3 regions of the Paenibacillus marinisediminis genome follow, and region 1 is predicted to be linked to each of the others. Evidence: riboswitches for the same ligand, from Rfam matches in the RefSeq annotation. Region 1 holds a riboswitch; each other region holds the start of a gene.

What was found. Region 1 has a riboswitch for cyclic di-GMP ahead of ACXX53_RS15395 (OmpL47-type beta-barrel domain-containing protein). Riboswitches for the same ligand answer to the same signal wherever they lie in the genome.
Region 2: another riboswitch for cyclic di-GMP. It lies ahead of ACXX53_RS16825 (MucBP domain-containing protein); the one in region 1 lies ahead of ACXX53_RS15395 (OmpL47-type beta-barrel domain-containing protein).
Region 3: another riboswitch for cyclic di-GMP. It lies ahead of ACXX53_RS11655 (glycoside hydrolase family 73 protein); the one in region 1 lies ahead of ACXX53_RS15395 (OmpL47-type beta-barrel domain-containing protein).

The regions. Positions count from the first base shown of each region.
Region 1 is NZ_JBTGUH010000006.1:238,189-240,463, forward strand. Features, by position in the region: cyclic di-GMP riboswitch class I at 733-828, shown strand; gene ACXX53_RS15395 (OmpL47-type beta-barrel domain-containing protein) at 924-2,275, shown strand, end outside.
Region 2 is NZ_JBTGUH010000007.1:238,292-240,566, forward strand. Features, by position in the region: gene ACXX53_RS16820 (Gfo/Idh/MocA family protein) at 1-461, shown strand, start outside; cyclic di-GMP riboswitch class I at 855-944, shown strand; partial or broken gene ACXX53_RS16825 (MucBP domain-containing protein) at 1,069-2,275, shown strand, end outside.
Region 3 is NZ_JBTGUH010000004.1:95,348-97,622, reverse strand. Features, by position in the region: gene ACXX53_RS11660 (bifunctional diguanylate cyclase/phosphodiesterase) at 1-1,173, shown strand, start outside; cyclic di-GMP riboswitch class I at 1,170-1,254, shown strand; gene ACXX53_RS11655 (glycoside hydrolase family 73 protein) at 1,402-2,046, shown strand; gene ACXX53_RS11650 (ABC transporter ATP-binding protein/permease) at 2,225-2,275, shown strand, end outside.

The DNA.
Region 1 (2,275 bases):
CAATTTTACTTTGTGGTTATACAGTTTACAGAATAGAGGAGAATTAACTGCGCAAAGCCGCAGGGGAGATCGCCAGAGACCCCTTCTGCTTGGTTTTATTACTGAGGAGCAACATGCAGCTGTGTTCGAGTCGTTCTACATAGAACTTCTCTTTAATCTAGGCTCTGTTATTCTATATTGTTGATTTTCAACCAATAGAAAATTCGCCTTATCATTGTGGAGGTTAATTAAACTAACGTGTCCCCTTAGCTCAATAGCAAATGAATCACAACTCGTTATTTCTCCCAAAGCTCGACCAGTCGACCTTCAGGATCTTACATTAAATATTCGAGATTTAATTTTAAGTTCCTTTTTCAACTATACAGTCGGTTAATGCAACAAAAATTATCCTCATTTGAAATAGACGTTATTCTCCTTCAACATTAATTCCGTTTTACAATAAGGACATTTGAATGTTTGCCCTTCTTTGTATTCAACGTTCCCATTACAATTAGGACAATTTAATTTAAGTAATTCCACTGGCCACCCCTCCTAATGTCTTTATCTATAAAGGCAAAATTATAGATTGATCTAAAGTATCTGATTATCTTTAAGATCATATCACAACTGGATAATTTTAGTCGATTTTAATAAAATGACTTAACCTATGACAAAAGACCGAATCTTGGTAGTTTATACCTATTCACACCGTCAGTTCCGGGACGTATGATAGATTCGTAGTTACAATTAACCAAGTGAAAAAGGCAAATCATAGGAAACTATGAGACGCAAAGCCAAGGGCCTGTACCACAACGTTTTTTATGATGTGGATGGCAGCCGGTTGCCACAAGGCATCATAGTATTAATTTCTATGGACCTTGTATGTAAGGTTCTTTTTCGCATGCCTTTTTCTCTAAATCCATTATGAAAGGTAGAACAAGATGATGAGAAAACGATTTAGGAGTAGCTTGCCATTACTCGTGTCGATGCTACTTGTGTTGCAATTGTTCTTTCCAATTGCAAACGTGTACGCACAAAATGCTGCCTTGGCTGGCAGCAGTATTTTGCCACCGAGTAACCTCGACCACCAACTTGTAACACCAAGTGACGTAAAACTCACATGGAATTCTGTTTACCAAGCGACTGGGTACAATATCTATGAAATAGGTGACGGTCAACTCAACCTGCTAGGTACAACAAAATCGAACTATTATAACATTAACGCTCTTTCGGAAGGTTCTTACACTTATGTCGTTTCAACGTTAAGTGCTGAAGGTGAATCTGGGCCATGTGCGCCGATTACGGTTAATATCGTTTATCCGATAATGGCGGCACCAGCTACCTTAACTTATACCTTCCAAAATGGAAACGATCTTGTACTGAACTGGGGATCGTCACAGTATGCTGAAACCTACAGTCTCTATCAAATTGGTGCGGATGGAGAAAAGACACTAGTCTCTTCGCTCAAGGACCGTACATACAAAATTACAAATGCACCTGCAGGAACATATACCTATGCGGTGTCCGCTGTAAGCTCCAAATACGGTGAGTCACCACTGTCCAATCCATTGGAGGTAACGGTGGGGCTGCCAGTTATGGCTGCGCCAGGTAATCTTGCGTACACAGTAACAAACGGTGGAAAAGACATCAATCTGAAATGGAGCTCCGCCACCTATGCAAACAGCTACAAAGTCTATCAAATTATCGACGACCAAAAAGTTTTAAAAGATACAGTGACTGGTACAAGCGTTACTTTCAGCAACATGTCTACCGGTACCTATGTTTATGAGGTTCACTCCTATAGTGACCGCTTCGGTGAATCAGAACAAGGAAGCCAGATCTCCGTCACTTTAGGTGACGTAATCATGGCTCCACCAAGCAACCTGTCTTATGTGGTGAAAAACGGAAACGATATTACTTTGAGCTGGGCAACGGTTGCTAATGCGAATAGTTATAAGGTTTACCAAATTGTCGATGGTCAAAAAGTATTAAAAAGTACCATCACCGGTACAACTGTAACGTACACCAACCAACCGTCAGGGGTTTATCTGTTTGAGGTTTATTCTTACAGTAATAGCTACGGTGAATCTCCGGACGGAAGCCAGGTTACTATCACCTTGAACGATGTGGCTATGGCTGCTCCGGATAACTTCGCTTATAAAATCAACAATGGCAACGACATCGTTTTAACCTGGGGAACTGTAGTCAACGTTAACAACTACAAGGTTTATCAAATCATTGACGGTCAAAAAGTGTTAAAAAGTACGGCAACTAGTCCAACCGTGACATTTAGCAA
Region 2 (2,275 bases), on a different contig from region 1:
CAGGATGCCAAGACGCGACTGTACTGCACAGCAAGGTTGCGAACTACAATAACGAAGCGTATCCGGAATTAGAGGATTTCGGTGATGCTGCGCTGGTTGGGGATAATGGGGCAAACCATTATTTTCGAGTGGATTGGTTTACGCCTGATGGCTTAGGGACTTGGGGTGATGGACGCACCATCATCCTAGGAACAGAAGGGTATATCGAAATGCGTAAGTATACGGACGTAGGACGTTCGAATACAGCTGATCACGTGTACTGGGTAAATGGTGAAGGTGAGCATTATGAGCATGTAGCCGGCAAGGTAGGATGTCCATTCTTCGGGGAGCTCATTCTCGATTGCTTGAATCGGACCGAGCACGCTATGACGCAAGCGCATGCCTTTAAAGCCGCGCAGCTATGCTTGGAAGCACAAGCTCAGGCTATTAATCTAACACCAACGAGATTAAGAACCAAGTGATCATTCTGGGTACTGAATCGAATAAGTGCTAAGTGTGACGTTAGGTTTTGTCAAAGTAGTCCACAGAACGAATATTATTAAACAAGAAAAATGTAGAATGATATCGCGAATGGAAGTGGAAAGCGTTTACCAGCAATTTGCATAAAATTAATTTGTGAACATTTAAGGACCGAGTTGAGTGAAGATGGCACTCTTCTCGGTTTTTTGCACTGAAAAAAAATGTGTATTCGACAAAAATCATATATTTCTATTATCAAGTGACATTTTTAGAACGGAATATACATTTTTATTATCGATTAACATGAATTGACAACACGAATCATTATGAATATGATTTAATCTGTAAGACGGAGTAATCATATGACATTTAGTTTTGCGACCACGTTCCTTGACAATTTCATAAGGCACACTAATCGAAAGGTTAGGTCGCAAAGCTTGGAGTCTTAGGGCCAGAAAAAGGCTGATGATAGTCCGGCTGCATATAGCATTATGCTGAGCATGATGCGTTATGTAGCCGGACTATTTTATTTTTCTCAGCTAAACCAGCCGTGGATTGATGGGGTTTAGTTGGAGGTTTACATAAATTATTTATGAAGGAGGTAAGTCAATGAAGAAGCGATTAAGGATCGCGATTAATTGGCTGAGCATCGTGTCCATTATTCTAGGACTCATGCCTGGTACCAGCTCGAATGCTTTTGCGAATGCATCACAAGGTGACGGGCTTATATGGCCTAATCCTGGAGCCACCAATCTGTCGAAGACAGCCACCCCAACAGGTACACCTGGGGAATGGTTGGTTACCTTGAAGGTGGAAGGCAAGGATATCAAGCAATCTTCGGATGTTGTATTGGTCATCGATAAGTCTGGAAGTATGAAAGATGAAAAGAAAGAGAAAAGGATGACCGATGCTAAAAATGCTGCTAAAAAGTTCGTGGATGAGCTGCTCAAAGAGGGTTCACTCACACGAATTGCAGTTGTGAGCTTTAGCGATACTGCTAGCATTGAATCTAACTTTAAAGGCACCTCTAATACCGATAAACAAAGCTTGAAAAAAGCTATTGATGGTATCTCTGCTGACGGAGGAACCAATATTCAGTCAGGGCTTAGACAAGCAAATTCTTTATTAAGTTCAAGCTCTGCAAAGAATAAAGTTATCGTCTTATTGAGTGACGGTAGACCAACGTACAGCTATCAAGCTACAACAGCAACAGCGTATACCTGGCCAGAGAATCGGTATAACTTTGCATTGAAGGACTTTACCAGTCGCTTAGGCGATGGCAAAGATTTCGAGATTAATACGGGTTATTACGAAGGAGGACCTTGGTGGAATCCTACTTGGTATCCAGGTTATAAAATTGGGGATTACCGTATCAAAGATCACGGTATAGGCACGATCTCAGAAGCTAAGGCTATCATAGATTCCAAGATTGGCATATATTCAGTAGGTCTTAGTGTAGGAAATGATGCGGATGCTGTCTATGTACTGAAAAATAGTCAAAATAAAGGCTATTACTCAGGTAGTAGTTCTGATCTCGAGTCCATTTATTCGGAGCTTGCCGGTAGAATTGCTTTTGCTGCCTCTGGTGCAAAGGTTATTGATCCAATGGGTGAGATGTTTAACCTGAAGCTGAATGGTAATACATTCGATAGTTCAGTTTATACAGTTAGCCAAGGTAAGGTAACCTATGATCCTGTTACCGAAACCTTATCTTGGGATATTGGAGATATCTCTGAGAAATACCCGGCGACATTAACTTACAAGGTAGTCATGGATCAGAACCATGTGCCTAAACCAGATCCCGATGTTCTCTATC
Region 3 (2,275 bases), on a different contig from region 1:
AATGTTGATCGGTTTAAATATATTAATGAAATCTGCGGCTTCGAAGCGGGCGATCAGATCCTGATGTACATAGCAAAGACCATATCGGACAATCTCTTACCTACGGAAAAAGTAGGGAGGGGTAATGGTGCTCAATTTATTCTCCTTGCCACATACGAACATGAACATGAGTTAATGGATCGGATGAATAATCTGACTAAGCAGTTGAGTGATTATCACCGTGATTTTACAGCAAGATACCGACTAGTGATCAAGTGCGGCATCTACTCTATTATCGATCGTACGACTGACATCAACATCATGATTGATCGCGCTGAGATGGCCTGCAAGTGTATCAAAAGGGAAGATGAATGTACTTGTCTTTTCTTTAATGAAGAAATGCTGTATCAAGAGATTAAGGTACAAGAGCTTGTCAGCAGCATGCATGCCGCATTGAATAACGGTGAATTTGTTGTATACCTGCAGCCCAAGTACGATCTGAAACACGCCCGGATATATGGTGCGGAGGCATTGGTCAGATGGATACATCCAGTAAGGGGATTAATTCCTCCGGGTGATTTTATTCCTGTATTTGAACGCAATGGATTCATTGTCAACTTGGATTTAATGGTGTTCGAAGAGGTATGCCGACTGCTTAGAATGTGGATAGATAAGGGGATTAGGCCTCACCCGATCTCAGTCAATATTTCTCGTATGCATCTATTTCGAGAACACTTTGTGCTCCGTTTAGAGCAGATCATTAAGAAGTATGATGTTCCCGCTGAGTTCATTGAGTTGGAGTTGACGGAGTCTATCGTATTCGAGAATATCAAGTATCTATGCGATATCTTATCACAACTTAAGAAAGTAGGATTTTCTATCGCGATAGATGACTTTGGAACGGGATATTCCAGTCTGAATATACTCCAATCCATTCCTGCAGATGTCATCAAGCTGGATCGTGGATTTATGATGAGCGTTGCAGATGATGAGAGAGGCAAGATTGTAGTTACCAATATGATTAACTTGGCGACCGATCTTAATATGAAAGTAGTAGTAGAAGGCGTAGAAACCGAGGAGCAAACTCAATTTCTTCGCCATATTAATTGTGATTTGGCACAGGGCTATTACTTTGCCAAGCCGATGCCATGGAAAGAGTATGAAAGCTTGATGATGAGCAATGAACAAATCTGAATAATGGGTAAACCTGTCGAAAGGCAGGGACACAAAGCCATAGGGTCTAAAGCCATTGAGGTATGACAGCCGGTTGCATGCATCATCTATTATTAGCTGTGCATTCAACCTCGCTGTCATAAGATGACTAGCGATATTTTTGTTGGAATGGACAGGTATATGCGGCGTTCCTCTTCTGGAGATCATTAATAAACTAGTAGTACAACTCCAGAAGAAAGGAGAAATGATATGAAGCCTAATGAATTTATATCAAGAATCTCTGCTTATGCTGTAGCAGATATGCGTCGTACAGGCGTTCCAGCCTCTCTGACTATCGCTCAAGCGATATTAGAGAGCGCTTGGGGAGAGTCCGGGTTAACGAAGTCGGGCAATAATCTATTTGGCATCAAAGGCGCTGGCACTGCTGGAAGCGGCACTTATAGCACGAAGGAGCATGTGAATGGCAAATGGGTGACGATTGACGCTCAGTTCCGGCACTACCATAACTGGGGCGAAAGTATTGCTGACCATAGCAAGCTTATTCTTGCAGGAACTAGTGACAAGCCCAATCGCTATCACGGTGTGCTGGGCGCTGATTATAAGACGGCTGCATATGCGATTCGAGCTGGTGGTTATGCGACTGACCCGGAGTACCCGCAGCTGCTGATCCGTCTGATCGAGCAGTACAAGCTATACGAATTCGACGTGGGGGAGGACGACACATTGAACTTAACGGACAGTCAACGAAAACAGTTGGTGGACACGCTTGCTGCATTAATTCAGAAAGGTGTCATTTCCGATGCATCGTGGGTCGATAAAGCGGAGAAGGGAACGCTTACCGTATCGGAATTGACATGGTTGAATACCATTATCTTGTCTCGCAGCATCAAATAATCATCATTGATCATTGAAGCGAGCCGCGGGATCCTCCCTGCGGCTTTTTATCATGTGAGAAATACCAACAGCGTCATAATCATAGTGGATATGAGCATAATGAGAAAGACTACATGAGTTGAAATTTCCTTAAGCATGCATCAACCTATACATAGATAGAAAGGAGTGAACTCTTCACATGCTGAAGTTGAAACAGATTACGAAGAGCTACAAGACCGGAGATTTTACT